3 regions of the Streptomyces mayteni genome follow, and region 3 is predicted to be linked to each of the others. Evidence: riboswitches for the same ligand, from Rfam matches in the RefSeq annotation. Region 3 holds a riboswitch; each other region holds the start of a gene.
The links. A riboswitch is a leader RNA that binds a small molecule or an ion and turns the genes downstream of it on or off. The one in region 3 is predicted to bind cobalamin.
Positions count from the first base shown of each region.

Region 1 (7,044 bases), on a different contig from region 3:
GGAGGTCGACCTCCTCGACCGTCCAGGTGTTCTTGATGGCGTCCCGGTACCGCTCGTAGAACGCCGGGTAGCGCATCGGGCGGAGCGTCAGCTCGAAGCCCGGGTCCAGCAGGTTCTTGACGGTGGTCTTGGGCGTGGTGGTCACTGGCAGGCCTCGCAGGACTCGGGGTTCTCCAGGGAGCAGGCGACGGCCTGTTCGGGGACGGAAGCGGAGACGGGGACGGCGACGGGCGCGGCGGCGCGGGCGGCCTGGGCGATCCGGGTGGCCGGGCGCGAGCGCAGGTAGTAGGTGGTCTTGAGGCCCTTCTTCCAGGCGTAGGCGTACATCGAGCTGAGCTTGCCGATGGTGGGCGCCGCCATGAACAGGTTCAGCGACTGGCTCTGGTCGAGGTACGGGGTGCGGGCCGCGGCCATGTCGATCAGGGCACGCTGCGGCAGCTCCCAGGCCGTCCGGTACAGCTGCTTCAACTCGTCGGGCAGGCCGGGGAGTTCGGCGACCGAGCCGTTGGCCTCGCGCAGCGCCTCGCGGGTGGCGTCGTGCCAGAGCCCGAGCCGCTTGAGCTCGCCGATCAGGTACGAGTTGACCTGGAGGAACTCGCCGCTCAGCGTCTCCCGCTTGAAGAGGTTGGAGACCTGCGGCTCGATGCACTCGTAGACGCCGGCGATCGAGGCGATGGTGGCGGTGGGCGCGATGGCGAGCAGCAGCGAGTTCCGCATCCCCGTCGTGGCGACGCGCTCGCGCAGCGCGGCCCAGCGCTCGGGCCAGGTGGCGGTGGCCTCCGGGTAGTGGTCCGGGTGCAGCACGCCGTCCGCGGTGCGGGTCTCGGCCCAGCCGCGGTGCCGGCCGTTCCGCTCGGCGAGGTCGGCCGAGGTCTCGTAGGCCGTGAGCATGATGCGCTCGGCGATCCTGGTGGACAGCTCGCGGGCGGCGGGGGAGTCGAACGGCAGCCGGAGCCTGAAGAACACGTCCTGCAGGCCCATCACGCCCAACGCCACCGGGCGCCAGCGGGAGTTGGAGGCGTCGGCCTGGGGGGTCGGGTAGAAGTTCAGGTCGATGACCCGGTCGAGGAACGTGACGGCGGTCCGCACGGTGGCGTCAAGACGCTCCCAGTCCATCTCGCCGTCGTCGCCCAGGTGGGCGGCCAGGTTGACGGAGCCCAGGTTGCAGACGGCCGTCTCGCCGTCGTTCGTGACCTCCAGGATCTCGGTGCAGAGGTTCGAGGAGTGCACGATGCTGCCGGGCCGCGCGGTCTGGTTGGCGGTGCGGTTGGCGGCGTCCTTGAACGTCATCCAGCCGTTGCCGGTCTGGGCCAGGGTGCGCATCATCCGGGCGTAGAGCTGGCGGGCCGGGATGGTGCGCTGGGCCAGGCCGGCCTGCTCGGCGCGGCGGTAGGCGGCGTCGAACTCGTCGCCCCACAGGTCGACGAGCTCGGGCACGTCGGCCGGCGAGAACAGCGACCAGTCGCCGTCGGAGTCGACGCGCCGCATGAACTCGTCGGGGATCCAGTGCGCGATGTTCAGGTTGTGGGTGCGCCGCGCCTCCTCGCCCGTGTTGTCGCGGAGTTCGAGGAACTCCTCGATGTCCGCGTGCCACGTCTCCAGGTAGACGCAGGCCGCGCCCTTGCGGCGGCCGCCCTGGTTGACCGCGGCCACCGAGGAGTCCAGGGTGCGGAGGAACGGCACGATGCCGTTGGACTTGCCGTTGGTGCCGCGGATCAGTGAACCGCGGGCGCGGATGCGGGAGTACGAGAGGCCGATGCCGCCGGCGTGCTTGGAGAGCCGGGCGATCTGGTGGTAGCGCTCGTAGATGGAGTCCAGCTCGTCGGCGGGGGAGTCCAGCAGGTAGCAGGACGACATCTGCGGGTGGCGGGTGCCCGAGTTGAACAGGGTGGGCGAGGACGGCAGGTAGGCGAGCGAGCTGGTGAGCCGGTAGAGCTCGGCCACGTCCTTCAGGGCCCGCTCCGACTCGTCCTCGGCCAGGCCGCAGGCGACGCGCAGCAGGAAGTGCTGCGGGGTCTCGATCACCCGGCGGGTGGTGGGGTGGCGCAGCAGGTAGCGGGACTCGACGGTGCGCAGCCCGAAGTACTCGAAGCGGTCGTCGGCGCCGGTCGTGACGGCGTGTTCGACGAGCGCGTCGAGCCGGGAGGCGTGGCGGCGGACGAACCCGGCGGTGCGGTCGCCGATCAGGCCCTCGCGGTGGCCCACGGCGATGGAGGCGGAGAACGAGTCGGCGCCCTGTCCGGCGGCCTCCTCGCGGATGGCGAGGGTGAGGAGCCGGGCCGCGAGCCGCGAGTACTCGGGCTCCTCGGCGATCAGGCCGGCGGCGGCCTCGATGGCCAGCGAGCGCAACTCGGCCTCGTCGGAGCCGGCATGCCGGCCGCGCGCCACGGCCGCCCCGACCCGGGCGGGGTCGGTGGCGGACAGGTCGGCGGTGAGCTCGGCAAGCGTCAGCGACAGCGTGGTGGGCTGCGCGGCGGTAACCGGCTCCGCGGGTGCGACGGGTGCGATGGTCACTCGATGCTCTCCCTCAATCGAATCGGATCGAATCGATCGCGGGGCGCCGCACGGGACGGGGTCGCGCGCGGCGTCTCGCGGTGAGCACCCGGGGCCGGGCACGACGGCGCACGCGAGCATGCGTGTGGTAGGGCAAAGGCATGCGCGCTGCGTCCGTCGGCCCAGTCCCCGAGGCCCGGACGTCTGTAGGGCTGCCGCCAGGTGGTCGGACTTCACGATGAACCGAACGAATCCGGCTATCGCATACCGTTGCGGGACAGTTCCGGACTCTCACCGGATTCCCCTGGGCGACAACGAGGACGAGCATACATCTTGTGCTGCCCCAACCACGCACCCCTATATGTTGTGTTCCGTGTCTCCTTGGTGACGGAGCGAGGGGAGCGAACATGCGAATGCCGAGGCGCGTGGCGGGCGACGGGCGCCCCGGCCGTTCACCTGGCGCCCGAGGGCGCGCGGCGGTGGCGCGACGTCAACCCCGAACCTTCGCTCGTGTGCGATAGCGAATGTGCGGGTGGGTCAGTCGCGGCGCAGCACCCAGAATCCGGCCTCACTCGCCGTCACCCGGTAGGCCGCCTCCGGATACAGCTGTCGGGCGTACGCCACCATGCCGGCCGCGTCCCGCGCGGGATCGTAGTAGGCGATGTACTCGGGCGCCGACCCCTCGGTGTCGCCGATCCAGAACACCCGGCAGCGCTGGGTGAGATGGGAGATCGGCCGGACGTTGGCCGCGACGTCCGCCCCGTCGGGGACGGCGGCCAGCACGCGCTCGCCGGCCTCGGCCGCGGTGCCCGGCCGGTAGGTGTCGGCGTGGGTGAGGGTGGCGATCGGCTGGTAGGCGCTGAGAGCCAGCGCGGCGGCCAGCGCGGCGGCCGGCAACTGGCGGGCGTAGCCGCGCAGCCAGGGGCGCCGTGAGGCGCCCGAGCGGGCGATCGCGTCGGCCAGCGCGAGCGCCGTGACGGGCATCAGCACGGCGCTGTAGTGGAAGTCGATGCCCCAGTAGTTCGGCTCCTGGGAGACGAACCGCCAGGCGATGGTGGGCACCACGACGAGCAGCAGCGGCGAGCGGAGGGCCAGCAGGCCCGTGGTGGGCACCAGGATCCACAGCAGGGTGCGGACCTTCTGGTCGACATCCGTGAACAGCGCGTCGAGCGGGCCGCCGCCCTCGTCCACCTTGGCCCAGTAGTCGTAGTCGCCGCCGGCGTTGAAGGCCGGTATCACCACGGCAATCACCAGGGCGCAGGCCAGCACCGCGAGGCCGGCCACCGCGAGCGCGGCGCGCGGCGCGCGGACGTGCCCGGCCTGCTGCGCCCGCCACGCCACCACCAGAGCGATGACGGCGACCGTCATCCCCAGGTCCTCCTTGACCAGCAGCAGCGGCAACGCCCAGCAGAGCGCGGCGCGCCAGCGCTCGCGGACCACGGCCTCCAGCGAGAACGCGATCAGCGGGACGGCGAAGCAGATCTCGTGGAAGTCGAAGTCGACCGCCTGTTGCATCCCCCAGGAGAGCCCGAAGGCCGCCCCCACGGCCGCCCCGGCCGGCCGGCCGAGCAGGAACGCGGCGCCGCGGGTGACCGGCAGCACCGCGAGCGCGAAGAGCGCGGCCTGGACGACGAGGAGGGTGACGGGCGTCGGGAAGACCCGGTAGAACGGCGCGATCAGCGCGGTGATCGGGCTGAAGTGGTCGCCCAGTATCGGGAACCCGGGACCCTTGAGGTCGGCGACCGGCTCCTCGAGCCGGGCGTAGGCGCTGATGGCCTGCTCGAAGATGCCGAGGTCCCAGGACCGGTTCTCGTAGCGCAGGTAGCGGGTGACGGACAGCAGCGCGTAGACGACGAAGAACCCGAGCGCCAGCAGCACGCCGTCCGAGGGCGGGCGGAACCGGGACCGCGCCGGGCGCAGGCCGGTGCCGGTGCCGGCGGCCGGCTCCTGGCGGTCGCCGCCACCGCTCTCCGTGCTGGAGTTCGAGGTCGAGGTCGTCGAGGTGGTGCTGGTCATCGGGACACCGCTGCGGTCACGAGGGTCGGGGCGCGAGGGCGGCGTGGTACGAGGGCCCAGCCCCACCCCGCCGCAGGAATGACGTCCGAGCGGCCCCGACGGTTCCCGACCCGCCCTCGATCGTGGCGTGGGGCGGCGTGGGGGCGCGTGGCGCCGCTAGCGCAGCGGCAACGTGGCGTGCACCGCGACGCCGTCAGGGTGGCGGCACAGCGTCGCGCCGAGCCGCCGGAGAATCGCCACCGCCGCCCCGTTGTCGGCCGTGGTGTCGGCCACCAGCAGCCGGCCGCCGGCGCGCCGCGCCTCCGCGCACAGCAGCCGCAGGGCCGCAGTGCCGATCCCGCGCCCGCGCCGGGAGCGCCCCAACCAGATGCCGGTCTCCAGCACGTCGGGGCCGCCGGCCCTGGCCAGCCGCACGGAGCCGACGACCAGCCCGCCGTCCGCCACGGCGTAGGCGGCCTCGCCGGCCGGCCCGTCGAGCCCGGCCAGGCGGGCGCGGTGCCAGGCCAGGAACGCCTCCCGGCGGTCGGCCGTCCACCCGGCGGGGCCGGCCACCGGCGGCATCACGTCCTCCGGGGGCGCGTCCGCGACGGCCGTCGCGAGCAGCGCGGCCAGGTTCTCCTCGTCCATCGGGCGCAGCGCCACCCGCTCGTCCATGTCCCGCCCTCTCGCCCGGTGCCGTCCCGCCCCGATTCTCGGGATGCGGGACACCACCACGCCAACGGTTTCGCCCTCGCCCACGCCCTCCCGGCCCATGCCCTCCCGGCCCGTGGCCTCTCGGGCCGGGGCGGATGGCCGACCGCCGGCCCGCCGCGTGGTCCGGCGGTCGGGGTGCCCTCCCACCCGGACGGGTGGGAGGGCGGGGAGGTCTCCGCCGAGCCCGCCCGGCAAGGGGCTAGCAGCAGACGCCGCCCCCGTTCCGCGGGTCGCCGTAGCGCCGTTCCATCCGTTCCCTTTCGAACGCGCGACGGGAGGGGACGGGCGCCGCCGCGTCGGCCTCGCGTACCCGCGCGACATGGCGGGCGTAGGCGTTCTCGCCGGTCAGCTCGGTGACGTACCAACGCAGCCAGGCCACCGCGCGTCTCATTCGCCGGCCTCCGCCTTCGCCGTGGCCCGTGGACCGGTGGACTGCTCGGGGATGCCACCGCCCGGGCCGAGCCCGGCGGCGACCAGTTCGGCGCGTTCCTCCCTGGTGGGGATCAGGCCGGCCGGGGCGACCAGCTTCGAGGGGACGTGCGGGGACTCCGCCAGCCGGACGGAGTCCGGGTTCCGCACCGCCCGCACGCACACCCGCAGGGCGTCGGCGAACACGATCAGCACCAGCGTCGCGAGCACGGCGGAGATCACGGCGTCGACCGTGGCGTTGGTGACGATCGTCCGCATGTCGGCCATGTCCGCGGCGCCGGGCAGCAGTTGGTCGGCGTCGATGCCGTCCTGGTACTGGTTGCGCCGGGCCCAGAAGCCGACGGCCGGGTCGCCGGAGAACACCTTCTGCCAGCTCGCGGTGAAGGTGACCACGGCGAGCCAGGTCAGCGGCACCAGCGTCACCCAGACGTGCCGCAGCCGCCCGGACTTCACCAGCAGCACCGTGCAGACGGCCAGCGCCACCGCCGCGAGGAGCTGGTTGGAGATGCCGAACACCGGGAACAGCGTGTTGATGCCGCCGAGTGGATCGTTGACGCCGACCCACAGCAGATAGCCCCAGAGGGCGACGACGACGGCGCTGCTGAACGCGATCCCCGGTAGCCAGTTCGTCGCGCGCATCCGGTCGAACCTGGGGTGGATGGAGGCCACCGCGTCCTGGACGATGAAGCGGCCGACCCGGGTGCCGGCGTCGATCGCGGTCAGGATGAACAGCGCTTCGAACATGATCGCGAAGTGGTACCAGAAGCTCATCATCGCGTCGCCGCCGAGGATGTCGGCGAGGATCGCCGCCAGGCCGAGGGCGAGCGTCGGGGCGCCACCGGTCCTGGAGAGCAGCGACTCCTCCTCGACGGACTCGGCGGCGGCCGCGAGTTGGTCGGGGGTGACCGTGAAGCCCCAGGACGAGATGGTCTCCGAGGCCGACTGGAGGGTGTCGCCGATCACCGCGGGCGAGACGTTCATCGCGAAGTAGACGCCGGGGTCGAGCACACAGGCCGCGGTGATCGCCATGATGGCGACCCCGGACTCCATCAGCATCGCGCCGTAGCCGATGGTGCGGACCTGGGTCTCCTTCTGGATCATCTTGGGCGTGGTGCCGGACGAGATCAGCGCGTGGAAGCCGGAGACCGCGCCGCAGGCGATCGTGATGAACACGAACGGGAAGAGCGAACCGGCGAAGACCGGCCCCTCGCCGTTGCCCGCGAAGTCGGTGACCGCCTCCATCTGGAGCCCCGGCAGGGTGACCACCAGCGCGAAGGCGAGCAGCACGATGGTGCCGATCTTCATGAACGTCGACAGGTAGTCACGCGGCACCAGCAGCAGCCACACCGGGGCGACGGAGGCCGCGAAGCCGTAGATCACCAGGCAGATGACGAGGGTGCGGGGTGAGAGCGT
Region 1 is NZ_BAAGPR010000045.1:19,799-26,842, forward strand. Features, by position in the region: gene ACYVPE_RS20360 (ribonucleotide-diphosphate reductase subunit beta) at 1-76, opposite strand, end outside; gene ACYVPE_RS20365 (ribonucleoside-diphosphate reductase subunit alpha) at 142-2,514, opposite strand; cobalamin riboswitch at 2,694-2,821, opposite strand; gene ACYVPE_RS20370 (DUF2079 domain-containing protein) at 3,031-4,509, opposite strand; gene ACYVPE_RS20375 (GNAT family N-acetyltransferase) at 4,666-5,163, opposite strand; gene ACYVPE_RS20380 (CstA-like transporter-associated (seleno)protein) at 5,402-5,593, opposite strand; gene ACYVPE_RS20385 (carbon starvation CstA family protein) at 5,590-7,044, opposite strand, start outside.
Region 1: linked by a shared signal. The riboswitch ahead of ACYVPE_RS20365 (ribonucleoside-diphosphate reductase subunit alpha) and the one ahead of metE (5-methyltetrahydropteroyltriglutamate--homocysteine S-methyltransferase) in region 3 are both predicted to bind cobalamin.

Region 2 (7,044 bases), on a different contig from region 3:
GGTCGGTCAGGCGCCGGTGGCGGCCGACTCCCTGCCGCTCGCCCACCTCCAGCGCTGGGAGATCGACCTGGTCACCGCCTTCCGCTACGCCCACGCCTTCCCGACGGCGATCGCCCTGGCCGCCGCAGGACGCGTCGATCTGGCCACCCTCCTCACCGGCCGGTTCCCGCTGGACCGCGCGGCCGAGGCGCTCCGGGCGCCGGCGGCGGATCCCTCCCACCTCAAGGTGGTGGTCCGCCCCCGGGAGCCCGGGCGGTGAGGAGGGGCGGGGTCAGTGGTACGGGGTGAGGAAGGTCTCGATGGTGTATCCGCCGGTCAACTTCTCGGTCCTGAAGGACCGAGCTTGTCGACTCGGTCCGGAAGGCCGGGATTGCGAGTAGAGCGCGACTGGCTGCCGCGTGGTCCCCCGCGTCCAGTACCACCCCCGAAGGGAGGTACCGGGGCCATTGACTGGGCCCCGCTGCCACACGCCCCGGGGGCGAGGGAGTCGCCGCGACCCGCCTATGGGCGAGCCAAGTCCCTTACTGGGCTGGTCCTAGCGCCCACCGGCGTGTGGTTCGTGCCTTAACGCTCGCAGTCCCGCCCCGACAGCGTAGCGACACGACGGCGCTCCGCGCCACCCGGACCAGCGATGCCATCCTCCCTGCCGCGAAAGCCCAAGCTTCCTGGCGAGAACATGGTGAACTTCGTCGAGTTGAGCGGGGTGTCCGACCGGGTGCTGAGGACGGCGCCCCGGTCCGGGCCCTGGCCGCCGTCGAACCGGAGGCTGGCGTGGGCCGGTTGTCCGAGGTGGTGCTCGGTCGACCAGGTCAGCGCCCCGTCGCCGCTGGTGTGCAGCCGGCGGGCCGTCAGGTCGTTGCCGTGGCCCGACAGGTCTCGTACCACCCGGCCGTCGGCCACCGGCGCGCCGTCGTCGCCTTCGTCGCCGCCGGCGCCGGCGTCGGCGTCGGGGAGGCCGGCCTGGTCGAAGCGCCAGTAGGCGACGGTGCCGCGCACCAGGACGGCGGAGGCCGGTCTGGGCTCGGGCGCCGGGATCGGCGAGAAGCCGGCGAACCGGGGGGCGAAGTCGATCTCCAGGCTGAACCGGTCGGCCGGCCCGGTGAGTTCCACGTTCTCCGCCTCGAGCGGGGTGCGACGCTCGGGGTCGCGGGTCAGGAACCAGGGCGCGAAGGTCTCCACGTCCACGGCGCCCCTGGCCAGGTCGAAGGCGTACAGCCGGATCATGGCCGCGCCGCCGTAGTAGCGGTCCTGGTAGTTGGTGATGTGGACGTGGACGTCGTTGCCCGCGTCGTTGGTGAGGACGGTCCTGCCGGGCGGCCAGTAGTGGCCGCCGAGGGCGAGGAAGATCTGGTCGTTGCCGCGGATCAGCCCGTCCCACAGGCGCCGGCCGTTGTCCGAAAGCCGCGCCTCGCCGTCGTCCTCGGCCCAGGCGAGGTCGTGGGTGGTGAGCACGGCCGGCAGGGTCGGGTGGTCGTCGAGTACCCCCCGCGCCCACCGCAGACCGCTGTCGGAGACCCGCCAGTCCAGCGCCAGGACCAGCCAGTCGCGGCCGGCGGCGCGCAGCGTGTGGAAGCTGTTGTAACCGTCGGGTGACGCGCCGCCGAAGGTCGACATCCGGGCGTAGCGGTCCGGGCCGAACGCGCGCAGGTAGGCCGAGTCGCCGCGCTGGTCGTCGGCGCCTGACACGTCGTGGTTGCCGGCCAGGACGCTGTAGGGCACCTTGCCGTCCAGTTCCCTGAAGGTGTCGGCGGCCAGCTCGATCTCGTGCTCGGTGCCGTGTTCCGTGACGTCGCCCAGGTGGGTCATGAAGGCGATGTTGGCCTCGGCGCGCTCCGCGACCAGGTAGCGGAAGGTGGCGCGCATCGGGTCGGGGTCGGCACTGTCGGCGTCGAAGAGGTACTGGGTGTCGGGCAGCACGGCGAGCGCGAAGCGGGGTCTTTCCCCGTCGAACCGGCCCCCGGATCGCGCGGCGGCTGCGGCTGCGGTGCCGGCGGAGGTGGCGGAGGCGGCGGCCGCCTGCCCCGTGAGGGAGGTCGCCCCCGCGGCGGCGGCCGCGGCGGAGCCGCCGACGGCGGCCTGGAGGAGGGAACGTCTGCGAGGCCCGGCGGCCTCGTCGTGGGTGGTGCCCATGGGAACTCCCGGTGGCTGAGAAGGCATTGGGCACGATGCTGGCCGCCGGTGACGCGGCGGTGGCAGCGGCCTGAACTCCACGGGGGCGGGGAGCGATCCGCGGGTTCGGCCGCCCCCGTCCTCTTGTCATGGCCCGCTCCGGCCACTACTGTCGCCACGCCTTGGTGCTCGGGAAATCCGGTGTGATACCGGTGCGGCCCTCGCCACTGTGATCGGGAAGTCCGGCTCTCGCCCTCACGGGCAGCCACTGGGGTCCTCGGACCCCGGGAAGGCGGAGCACGGGCGGTGGTACCCGTCAGCCAGGAGACCGGCCATGGCGTGTCAACCATCCACGAGGTGTTGGAGAGGGTTTGTCCGGCCATGCACATAGCTGAGGGTTTCCTGCCCCCAGCGCACGCGGTCGCCTGGGGCGTCGCGTCTGCGCCGTTCGTCGTCCACGGAGTTCGGTCACTCACCCGCGAGGTCAGGGAGCATCCGGAGAGCACCCTGCTCCTCGGCGCCTCCGGGGCCTTCACGTTCGTCCTGTCCGCGCTGAAGCTGCCCTCGGTGACCGGGAGTTGTTCGCATCCCACCGGCACGGGGCTCGGCGCCATCCTGTTCCGGCCGCCGGTGATGGCGGTGCTCGGCACCATCACCCTGCTCTTCCAGGCGCTGTTGCTCGCGCACGGCGGCCTGACCACGCTCGGCGCCAACGTGTTCTCGATGGCCGTGGTCGGCCCCTGGGCCGGATACGCCGCGTACCGGCTGGCACGGCGGTCGGGACTGCCGCTGATGGCCGCGGTCTTCGCGGGCGCGTTCGTCGCCGATCTGTCCACCTACTGCGTCACCAGCGCGCAGCTCGCGCTGGCCTTCCCCGACCCGAGCGGCGGATTCCTGGGCGCGCTCGGCAAGTTCGGCGCCATCTTCGCCGTGACCCAGATTCCGCTGGCGGTGAGCGAGGGGCTGCTCACGGTGCTGGTGATGCGGCTCCTGACGCAGTCGAGCGGTGGCGAGCTGACCAGGCTCGGCGTGCTGGCGGCCGGGAAGTCCCACGGGGCGGTGGCCCGATGAGCAGGAACGCGCGGATCAACGGGCTGCTGGTGCTCGTGGTGGTGGCGCTCGCCGTGCTGCCGCTCGGCCTCGGGCTCGGCGACCACAAGGAGGAGCCGTTCGCGGGCGCGGACGGCGAGGCGGAGACGGCGATCACCGAGATCGAGCCGGACTACGAACCGTGGTTCTCGCCGCTGTACCAGCCGCCGTCCGGCGAGATCGAGTCGGCGCTCTTCGCCCTGCAGGCGGCGCTCGGCGCCGGCGTGCTCGGCTACTACTTCGGGGTGCGCCGGGGGCGCCGGCAGGTCGCGCCGCGGGCCGACGAGTCCGGCGCGGAAGGCGCCTGAGCCGCCGTGCTGCCGATCGACGCGGCGGCGCACGGCAGTCGCTGGCGCCGCCGCCATCCCGTGGAGAAGGCCGTGCTCGGGCTCGGTCTCACCGCGCTGGCCGTCGCGTTGCCGCCGTGGCCCGGCGCGCCGCTGGTGCTGGTGTCGGCGCTGGCACTGCTGCTGGGCCCGGCGGGGGTGCCGTGGCGCCGGCTGTGGCGGGCGTACCGGGTTCCGTTGGGTTTCTGCCTCACCGGGGCCGTCACGCTGCTCTTCGAGATCGGCGGGCCCGACGGCCCCGTTGGCCTCGCCGAGGGCGGACCGGTGCGCGCCGGCGAGCTGCTGCTGCGCACCTCGGCCGCCTCGCTCGGCGTGCTGCTGTTCGCCTTCACCACCCCGATGTCCGACCTGCTGCCGCGGCTGGTGCGGGCCGGGGTGCCGGCGCCGGTGGTCGACGTCGCCCTGGTGACGTACCGGATGAGCTTCCTGCTGCTGGACTCCGTGCGCCGGGTCAGGCAGGCGCAGGCGGCGCGGCTCGGGCACGCGTCGCGGGCCGCCGAGTGGCGTTCGCTCGCCGGCCTGGGGGCGACAGCGTTCGTACGGGCCTTCGCCCGGGCGGCGCGGCTCCAGGACGGGCTGGCGGGGCGCGGCTACGACGGCACGCTGCGGGTCCTGGTGCCACAGGCGCGGGTCTCCGTGCCGTTCACGGTGGCGAGCGCGGCGCTGCTGGTCGCGGTGGCGGCGCTCACCGCAGTGCTGGTGGGGGTGGGGCGGTGAGTGCCCCGATGCCCTCGGAGCCCCCGATGCTCTCGGTGCCCCTGGTGGCGTTGAGCGGCGTGTCCTTCGCGTACGAGGAAGGGCCGACGGTGCTGCGCGACCTGGACTTCGCGGTGTGGGAGGGGCGGGCGCTGGCCCTGCTCGGCCGCAACGGCAGCGGCAAGACCACGCTGATGCGGCTGCTCAGCGGCGGACTGCGGCCGGGCGCCGGGCGGTTGACGCTGGCAGGCGTGCCGGTCGACCACGACCGGGCGGGCCTGACCAGGCTGCGCGGGAGCGTGCAGTTGGTGGTGCAGGACCCGGACGACCAGCTGTTCGCCGCGTCCGTCGCGCAGGACGTGTCGTTCGGGCCGCTCAACCTCGGCCTCTCCGACGGGGAGGCGCGGGCGCGGGTCGACGAGGCGCTGGCGGCCCTGGACATCACGGCGCTGGCCGACCGCCCCACCCATCTCCTCTCCTACGGGCAGCGCAAGCGGACGGCGATCGCGGGCGCCGTCGCGATGCGGCCGCGGGTGCTGATCCTCGACGAGCCGACGGCCGGGCTCGACCCCGACGGGCAGGAGCGGCTGCTCACCACCCTGGACGGGCTCCGCGCGAACGGCACCACCGTGGTGATGGCCACCCACGACGTCGACCTGGCGCTGCGCTGGGCGGACGACGCGGCGCTGCTCACCCCGGCCGGGGCACATCTCGGGCCGGCGGACGAGATGTTGGCCAGGACCGAGCTGCTCGGGCGGGCGGGGCTGCGGTTGCCGTGGGGCGTCGCGGCGGCCCGGCTGCTGCGCGGCCACGGCCTGGTGGACGACGGCGCGCCGAGCCCGCGCACGGCCGACGAACTGGCCGCGCTCGTGCTGCGGCTCCCCCGGCGGTGAGCCGGGTTCAGGCGCCGGCGGCGGCCAGGGCGGTGGCGAACGCGTCGGTGACCTCGGGGGCGCGCACCGCCACCCGCAGCCAGCGGGCGTCGAGGCCGGGGAAGGTGTCGGCGCGGCGGGTGGCGTAGCCGAGTTCCCTGAGCCGGGTGCGCAGCGTGGCGGCGCGCGGGTGGCGCAGCAGCAGGAAGGGGCCGGCCGGGTCCTCGGTGGCGGCGTTGAGGTCGGGGAACTCGGCGAGGCGGGCGAGGAGATGGGCCCGGTCGGCCACCAGGCGGCGGGCCGCCGCCTCGGCCTCGGCGAGCGCCGGTGGCTCGGCGCACGCCTCGGCCGCGACCAGCGCCGGGGTGGAGAGCGGCCAGAGCGGCTGCCCGGCGGCGAGCGCCGCCACGATCCCCGGGGCGGCCAGCAGATAGCCGACCCGCAGTCCGGCGAGGCCCCAGGTCTTGGTGAGGCTGCGCAGCACGACGAGGCCGGGCAGGGTGGCGACGGCGGGGGCCAGCGACTCGCGTTCGCCAGGCACCGCGTCGACGAACGCCTCGTCGACCACGAGCAGCCGCCCGGGGGCGGCCAGCGCGGCCAGGTCGGCGGCCGGGTGCAGGACGGAGGTGGGGTTGGTGGGGTTGCCGACCACCACCGCGCCGGCCTCGGGCGGCACGGCCGCGGGGTGGAGGCGGAACCCGTCGGCGGGGGTCAGCGTCAGCCGGGTCACGGGGAGGCCGGCGGCGCGGAGCGCCGCCTCGGGCTCGGTGAACTGCGGGTGCACCACGAGCGGGGGCCCGTCCGCCGGCAGGGTGCCGAGCGCCAGGGCGCGGGCCAGCAGCACGAAAGCCTCGGCGGCGCCGGCGGTCAGCAGCACGCACCTCTCGGGCAGCCCGTGCCGGCGGGCCACCGCCCGGCGGGCGGCCCGGGGGTCGGGGTAGCCGGCCAGTCCTTCGAGCGCCGCGGTCAGCCGCTCGCGCAGCCAGCGGGGTGGGGTGCCGGACCGCACGTTGACCGCGAGGTCGACCAACGGGCCCTCGGCGTCGCGCAGTTCCTCGTCGCCGTGGTGGCGGAGCGGGTCAGTGGGTGTGCCGCGCATGGCCGTGCCGGTGCTGCGGGTCGTGGCCGTGGTCCTGGTCGTGGTCCTGGTGGTGTTCGTGGTCGTCGGGGTGGTGGTGGGGCTGCTGGGCGCGGCCGACCTTGTCGGCGAAGCCGGGCAGGGCGATCCGGTAGGCGCAGGCGTCGCAGTTCATCCGGATGTCGCCCTCCAGCGCCTCCCGGTAGCGTTCCCACACCAGGTCGGCCAGCTCCTCGACCGGGCCGATCACCTCGGCGTGCCGCACGTCGACGTCCTGGTGGGCGGCGGCCCAGGCGGCGGCCTGCCGCCTGACCCGGTCCGGCAGCACCCCGGTGAACAGGAAGTAGGGCAGGACGACGATCCGGCGGGCGCCGAGCGCCAGGCAGCGGTCGAGGCCGGCCGGCACGTCGGGGGCGGCGAGCGAGACGAAGGCGGTCTCGACGCCGGCGTAGCCGCGGCCCTCCCAGAGCAGCCTGGCGGCCTTGTACACCTCGGAGTTGGCGTCCGGGTCGGTGGAGCCGCGGCCGACCAGCAGCACCGTGGTGGCGGCCGGCTCTTCACCGACCGCCGCCACCCGGCGGGCCAGCACGTCGAGCAGCGCGGGGTGCGGGCCGAGCGGCCGGCCGTAGGCGAAGGAGGTGCCGGGCCGCCGCTGCCGCTCCCTGGCGAGCGCGGCGGGGATGTCGCCCTTGGCGTGCCCGGCGGCCACCAGCATCAGCGGCACGGCGGCGAACCGTCGCACGCCGCGGGCGGTCAGCTCGGCGGCGGCGTCGGTCAGCGGTGGCGCGGACAGCTCGATGAACCCGCCGGCCACCGGCACCTCGGGACGCCGGTCGGCCAGGTCGCGCACCAG
Region 2 is NZ_BAAGPR010000026.1:55,339-62,382, forward strand. Features, by position in the region: gene ACYVPE_RS14810 (NAD(P)-dependent alcohol dehydrogenase) at 1-259, shown strand, start outside; gene ACYVPE_RS14815 (metallophosphoesterase) at 565-2,130, opposite strand; cobalamin riboswitch at 2,276-2,460, shown strand; gene ACYVPE_RS14820 (energy-coupling factor ABC transporter permease) at 2,491-3,180, shown strand; gene ACYVPE_RS14825 (energy-coupling factor ABC transporter substrate-binding protein) at 3,177-3,506, shown strand; gene cbiQ (cobalt ECF transporter T component CbiQ) at 3,513-4,262, shown strand; gene ACYVPE_RS14835 (hypothetical protein) at 4,263-4,316, shown strand; gene ACYVPE_RS14840 (energy-coupling factor ABC transporter ATP-binding protein) at 4,322-5,134, shown strand; gene cobC (Rv2231c family pyridoxal phosphate-dependent protein CobC) at 5,142-6,212, opposite strand; gene ACYVPE_RS14850 (sirohydrochlorin chelatase) at 6,193-7,044, opposite strand, start outside.
Region 2: linked by a shared signal. The riboswitch ahead of ACYVPE_RS14820 (energy-coupling factor ABC transporter permease) and the one ahead of metE (5-methyltetrahydropteroyltriglutamate--homocysteine S-methyltransferase) in region 3 are both predicted to bind cobalamin.

Region 3 (7,044 bases):
GCAGGACGACCTGGTCCGCGCGGTGGCCGCCACCGGCACCCCCACCGTGGTGGTCGTCAACGCCGGCTCCCCGGTGCTGATGCCGTGGCGGGACGACGTCGCGGCGCTGCTCGTCGGCTACTTCGGCGGCCAGGAGATGGGCAACGCGCTCGCCGACGTCCTCCTCGGCCACGCCGAGCCGGGCGGCCGGCTCCCCACCACCTGGCCGGCCAGCGCCGAGGAGGTGCCGGTCCTCGACACCACCCCCGCCGACGGCGTGCTCCGCTACGACGAGGGCATCCACATCGGCTACCGCGCCTGGCTCAGGGCCGGCACCGAGCCGGCCTTCCCCTTCGGCGCCGGCCTCGGCTACACCAGCTGGCGCCTCGCCGACCCGACCGTCACCCCCGACGCCGAGCACCACACTGTTCGCCTCACCGCGACCAACACCGGCGCCAGGCCCGGCAAGCAGGTCGTCCAGGTCTACCTCGCCCGCCCGGACTCCACCGTCGACCGCCCGGTGCGCTGGCTCGCCGCCCACACCGTCGTCCACGCCGAGGCCGGCGAGACCGTCCCCCTCGCGATCCCGCTCCCCCGCCGCGCCTTCGCCGACTGGCGACCGGACGGCTGGTCCTACGAACCCGGCGCCTACGAGGTGCTGATCGGCACCTCGGTCACCGAACTCCCCCTGCGGGCCGCCGTCCACCTCGACGGCTGATCCTGTGACGGTAGGCCCACTTCCCCGGGCGTTTCGCGTACCTACCGTCGCAGTGTGCGGTCACCCGGTCAGTGCCATCTGGAGCAGCACGGCGCACAGGTAGCCGGCGACCCAGCCGAGGGCGAGCAGGTACCCGACCGTCGCCAGGGGAATGCGGCGTGGTCGGCGGTGACGGGCGCGATCACGGGGCATCGGCCAGCGCCTTCTCGACGGCGGCCAGGACACACGGCTCGCAGACGTACAGGTCGTAGGTCCAGCCCTCGGTGTCGCGGACGGTGCCGAGCCTGAAGTAGCTGCGCGGGAAAAGCACCTCGGCGCACCAGGCGCACACCAGCCCCTGGAGCTGCCACCGGTTCAGCTCGGCGAGGGCGGGTACCGGCAGCGGCACGGCGGCCTCGCCCTCGGCCAGCGCGCTCACCGCGCGGCCGCCTTCCCCGGGCGCCAACAGCAGTCGACCGCGTGGTCGTCGTCAGCCACGATGCCGTGGTTGCAGTAGCCGCAGGTCACCGGCTCACTGTGGCTGACGGGCCCTTCACGGCCCGTCATGACAACGAACCACTCGGGCTCGGCCAGCTCGGGGGCCGGCGCGAGCAACGTCGCCTCCAGCGCCGCACGCAACGCGCCGGCGTCGGTGAGACACCCGCCGCGCGGCGGCACCAGCCAGCACACGACGCCGTGTTCCTGGACCTCCACCACCGGACCAGTGCGTGTGTCCAGCCGACCCAGCACATAGACGGAGGCCAGACTCGGCACCTGCACCACGTCGAACCAACGCCCAGCCGGTAACGTCCGGGCGCCACAACGCGCGGGCCGGATCCAGTCGGGCAGCGATGCGGTCGCCATGATCGGCTCCTGTGACAGTTCATGTGCTGACCGTCACAGCGTTACCGAAGCGGCAAGCCCTGCTGTTCCCCGAACTGGGAACACCAGGGGGTGTCCTCGGAGGGCTCCTACATCCCCACCCACGCCGCCAGCGACGTCAACGTGCCCGGGACCCTTCGGGACCGGCGCACGAGCACGCCCACCGTCTCCCTCATCAGCGGGTGATATCGCGCCTGCTGCGGTGCTGCCTCCCGAGCCTTGAACAGCTCCTTCTGCGCGGCCTCAGCGCGCCCCATCTGTGAGTACGCACGGGCCAGCTCGATGTGATACCGGCCGACTCGCATGCGCGGGTGATCCGCTGGAAACCGCACCTTACGCGCGGACTTCATCGCCTCGCCGAGCTTCCCCAGCTCCACGGCGGTGGCGACCTCGAAGTGCCGCACGCTGGTCAGTCCGAACGACGCCCAGTACACCAGTGGCACATCCCTGCCGACGCGCTCGGCAACCGACCGGGCCTCTTTCATCCGCTCCTTCACGTCCTCGACGTTCTTCGCCTGCGCCGTGGCGATGGCTCCGGCCAGGTGGAGGCTTCCGGACACGGCGAGCGCGGGGACCGAGCCAGGTTCGTCGTGTTGTTCCACCAACTGGTGGGCGCGGTCGAGGACTCGCAGCGCCATCGGGTTGTCGCCGCGACGCAGCAGCATGCTGGAGCGGCGTTGGAGCCGGAGGGCCAGTAGCAGCGGGTCCTGGGCCTGATCACCCATGTAGCCCATGCGTTCGAGGGCGATCGCGGCGAGGTGGTGGAAGCCGAGGCGGTACGCGAACTCGTAGGCCACCCAGTAGCACCACGCGAGCTGGGTGGCGGCGCGGCGTCGCTCCGCTCCCTCCGGCAAACCGCTGATGATGGTGGTGAGTTCGGCAAGCAGGCCGGGCAGTCGCTCGCCGGTCCGGGTGTACTCGGTCGCGCAGGCCGCCTTGCACAGGCCGTCGACTTCCGCGGCGACCTGCGGCAGCGGGCGCGGTTGAATGCTGAGATCGGGGCCGAGGTCGTACATGTCGAGGGAGTAGGCGAGTGGCGCGATCATGCGGTCGAGTTGGTCTTGCCGCATCTCCTCGACGTAGGGCTGGCCGTTGAGCACGGCAACATCTACTTCGAGCGCGCGGGCGATAGCGGCTACGACACCGGGAGTCGCGGGCGAGAGGCCGGCCTCAATCTTCGCGATCGTGCTTCGGGCGACGAACGCCCGTTGAGCCAAGCCCACTTGCGTGAGATGACGTAGCTTCCGGTAGTCGGCGATCCGCGCGCCGGTGTGATCGTCGGCAGCATGTGGCATGCTGAACTCCGTTCTGAACTTAGGCATTCAGGACGGTACCCCCGTCAGCTTGGGGGGGAACAGCGAACGGCCTCGTCAAGACGCTTGGCGGAGCCGTCGTGCTGTGCAGCTTTCACCAACCGGACTCGACGGTGGTGTTGGTATGGGATAGGGGGCGCCGTGGCGTTTCGTGATGATCCCGACGGTGACCAGTTTTCGCGCTGCGCACGTTTCGTCGAGATGGCTCCGCGACGTCGACGCCGGTGTGGCTGGCACCTGCTGGCCGCCATTGGTACGGGTACACGCCCGTTCGCTCGTGGAAGGTTGGACGGATCCGTCGCAATCCTCGGGTCGAGATCGCACCTTCGACGTTCGATGGAACGCCGATGGGACCGTGGCGGCCCGGGGTGGCACGGGTGCTGTCCGGGGGTGAGTTGCGCACCGCCAAGCGGGCGATGACCGCAAAATACGGCAATAAGTTTCGCGTGCTCGTGATCACCACTCTGTTCGGCAGTCCTAGGAAGCACGGCGGACGGGCGGTAGGGCTGGAGAACAGTCTCGACGAGGGTGGCACGGCCGGCGTTGAGTTCGGGCCGCCCGATAAGCGAGGGCGTGGGCGTCTTCCGGATGACGGACGGGGCGCGGCGGAGGGCCGGCCGGCACCGTAGGCTGTTCCCGCAGCTGGTTCGCCCCGTCCGCCAGGCGGGAGGCGTCGCAAGAGGGAACCCGGTGGGAATCCGGGACTGCCCCGCAGCGGTGAGTGGGAACGACCGCCGTCATACGCACTGGGCCCGACGAACGGGGCCTGGGAAGCGACGGCCAGTAGGTGTCCTCCGGTCAGGAGGGCGGGCCCGCGAGTCCGAAGACCTGCCAACTGCCCGCACACGGACCACCCGTGCGCGGACATCCCGGTGACCCCGAGGGCGGGTCGGCGTAGACACGGGGCGTGCCGTCCCGTCTCTCACCCCTTCGCGTTCTCGTCCCGTCGCCGGGATCTCAGGGATTCGTCTCGCGAAGGAGATCTCCATGAGTAGCAAGCACGCGGCAGCACGGGCCACCGTGTACGGCTACCCCCGCCAGGGACAGGGCCGGGAGTTGAAGAAGGCGATCGAGGGCTACTGGCAGGGCCGCGTCACCGCCGACGCCCTCCTGGCCACCGCCGCCGAACTGCGCCGCGCCAACTGGCGGCAGCTGGCCGAGGCCGGCGTCGACGAGGTACCGACCGGCGACTTCTCGTTCTACGACCACGTCCTGGACACCTCCGTCATGGTCGGCGCCATCCCCGACCGGCACCGCGAAGCCGTCGCCGCCGACCAGCTGGACGGGTACTTCGCCATGGCGCGCGGCACCCAGGACGTCGCGCCGCTGGAGATGACCAAGTGGTTCGACACCAACTACCACTATCTGGTGCCCGAGTTGGGCCCGGACACAGTGTTCGCCGCCGACTCCGCCAAGCAGGTGGGCGAGCTCGGGGAGGCCCTGGCCCTCGGTCTGACGGCCCGCCCCGTGCTCGTCGGCCCCGTCACCTACCTGCTGCTCGCCAAGCCGGCGCCCGGCGCGCCGGCGGACTTCGAGCCGCTGGCGCTGCTCGACCGCCTGCTGCCGGTGTACGCCGAGGTGTTGGCCGACCTGCGGGCGGCCGGCGCGGAGTGGGTGCAGCTCGACGAGCCGGCGCTGGTCCAGGACCGCACCCCGGACGAACTGGCCGCGGCGGCCCGCGCCTACCGCGCGCTCGGCACCCTGGCCGACCGGCCCAGGGTGCTGGTCGCCTCCTACTTCGACCGGCTCGGCGACGCCCTGCCGGTGCTGGCCAAGGCACCGGTCGACGGGCTCGCCCTGGACTTCACCGGCGCCGCCGCGGCCAACCTGGAAGCGCTGGCGGCCGCCGGCGGGCTGCCCGGCAGGCGGCTGGTCGCGGGAGTGGTCGACGGCCGCAACATCTGGATCAACGACCTGGCGAAGTCGCTCACCACCCTCGGCACCCTGCTCGGCCTGGCCGACCGGGTCGACGTCGCCGCCTCCTGCTCCCTCCTCCACGTCCCGCTGGACGCGGCGGCCGAGCGGGACATCGCCCCGGGGATCGTGCGGTGGCTGGCCTTCGCCCGGCAGAAGTCCGCCGAGGTCGTCACCCTCGCCAGGGGCCTGGCCCACGGCACCGACACCATCGCGGCCGAACTCGCCGCCAACCGCGCCGATCTGGCGTCCAGGGCCGGCTCCCCCATCACCCACGACCCGGCCGTCCGGGCCCGCGCCGGCGCGGTGACCGAGGCCGACGCGCGCCGCCCCGAGCCCTATCCGGAGCGGGCCGCCGCCCAGCGCGCCCACCTCGGCCTGCCGCTGCTGCCGACCACGACCATCGGCTCCTTCCCGCAGACCGGCGAACTGCGCGCGGCCCGCGCCGACCTGCGCGCCGGCCACCTCGACACCGCCGGCTACGAGGAGCGCATCGAGGCCGAGATCCGGGAGGTGGTCTCCTTCCAGGAGCGGGCCGGTCTCGACGTGCTGGTGCACGGCGAAGCCGAACGCAACGACATGGTGCAGTACTTCGCCGAGCGGCTCACCGGCTACCTCGCCACCCGGCACGGCTGGGTGCAGTCGTACGGCACCCGCTACGTCCGGCCGCCGATCCTGGCCGGCGACATCTCCCGCCCCGAGCCGATGACGGTGCGCTGGACGACGTTCGCCCAGTCCCTCACCGAGCGGCCGGTGAAGGGCATGCTCACCGGGCCCGTGACCATGCTCGCCTGGTCGTTCGTCCGCGACGACCAGCCACTCGGCGACACCGCGCGCCAGGTGGCGCTCGCGCTGCGCGACGAGGTGACCGACCTGGAGGCGGCGGGCACCTCGGTGATCCAGGTGGACGAGCCGGCGCTGCGCGAGACGCTCCCGCTGCGGGCCGCCGACCGGGCCGGGTACCTGGCGTGGGCCACGGAGGCGTTCCGGCTCACCACCGGCGGCGTGCGTCCCGACACCCAGATCCACACCCACATGTGCTACGCCGAGTTCGGCGACGTCGTCCAGGCCATCGACGACCTCGACGCCGACGTGATCAGCCTGGAGGCCGCCCGCTCGCACATGCAGGTCGCCAGGGAGCTCGCCGCGCACGGCTACCCGCGCGAGGCGGGCCCCGGCGTCTACGACATCCACTCGCCGCGGGTGCCGAGCGCCCGGGAGGCGGCCGACCTGCTGCGCACCGGGCTGCGGGCCATCCCGGCCGAGCGGCTCTGGGTGAACCCGGACTGCGGCCTGAAGACCCGCGGTTGGGCGGAGACCCGCGCCTCCCTGGCGAACCTGGTGTCGGCGGCGCGCACCGTGCGCGGTGAGCTGTCCGCGTCCTGATCCGCCGGTCGGTCCTGGGCGGGGCGCGTCGCGTCCCGCCCCGGGACGGCTACTCGAGGCCGAGGTCGGCGGTGCGCAGGTACTCGCCGAAGCCCTCGGCGCCGTCCACGATCCGGGGGCCGCTGATCGCCTCGTTGTAGTCGAGGACGTAGAAGTTGTCCTCGCGGACCGCGGGCAGTTCCGAGGTGACGGGGGAGGTACGCAGGAACTCGATCTTCTCCTCGACGGGCTGGTCCTGGTAGTCGAGGACCACGATCACCTCCGGCTCGGCCTCGACCACCGCCTCCCAACCGACCGTGGTCCAGCGGTCCCTGAGGTCGGCGAAGACGTTCTCGCCGCCCGCGGTCTCGATGATCTCGTGGGGTGGGGCCTGGTTGCCCGAGGTGAACGGCTGGTCGGTGCCCGAGTCGTAGACGAAGACCCGGGGCCGCCGGCCGTCGGGCGCCTGGTCCGCCACGGCGGCGACCCGCTCGCGCAGCCCGGCGACGACCTCGGCCGCCCGGTCCTCGACACCGAAGATCCGGCCGAGCAGTTCCAGGTCGTGGTAGAGGCCCTCGAAGGGGGTGAACTCCGCAGGGTGGCCCGGGTAGTTGTAGCAAGTCTCGCTGTGCATGAAGCTCTGGACGCCAAGGCCGTCGAGGATCTCGGGGGTGATGCCGCGCTCCTCGCTGAACCCGGACCGCCAGCCGGCGACCACGAGGTCGGCCCGGGCGTCCACCACGAGTTCGCGGTTGAGCAGGTCGTCGCTGAGCATCTCGACGCGGGCGTACTCGTCGGCCCACGGCGACTCCTCGACCGGCGGGTTGGCCGGCGGCATGACGTAGCCGAGTACGTGCTCGGTCAGGCCGAGCGCGAACATCTTGTCCGCGCTGC
Region 3 is NZ_BAAGPR010000004.1:96,047-103,090, reverse strand. Features, by position in the region: gene ACYVPE_RS03225 (beta-glucosidase family protein) at 1-697, shown strand, start outside; gene ACYVPE_RS03220 (hypothetical protein) at 758-889, opposite strand; gene ACYVPE_RS03215 (hypothetical protein) at 879-1,115, opposite strand; gene ACYVPE_RS03210 (hypothetical protein) at 1,112-1,540, opposite strand; gene ACYVPE_RS03205 (helix-turn-helix domain-containing protein) at 1,648-2,853, opposite strand; gene ACYVPE_RS03200 (PPOX class F420-dependent oxidoreductase) at 3,054-3,500, shown strand; cobalamin riboswitch at 3,498-3,721, shown strand; gene metE (5-methyltetrahydropteroyltriglutamate--homocysteine S-methyltransferase) at 3,859-6,171, shown strand; gene ACYVPE_RS03190 (ABC transporter substrate-binding protein) at 6,221-7,044, opposite strand, start outside.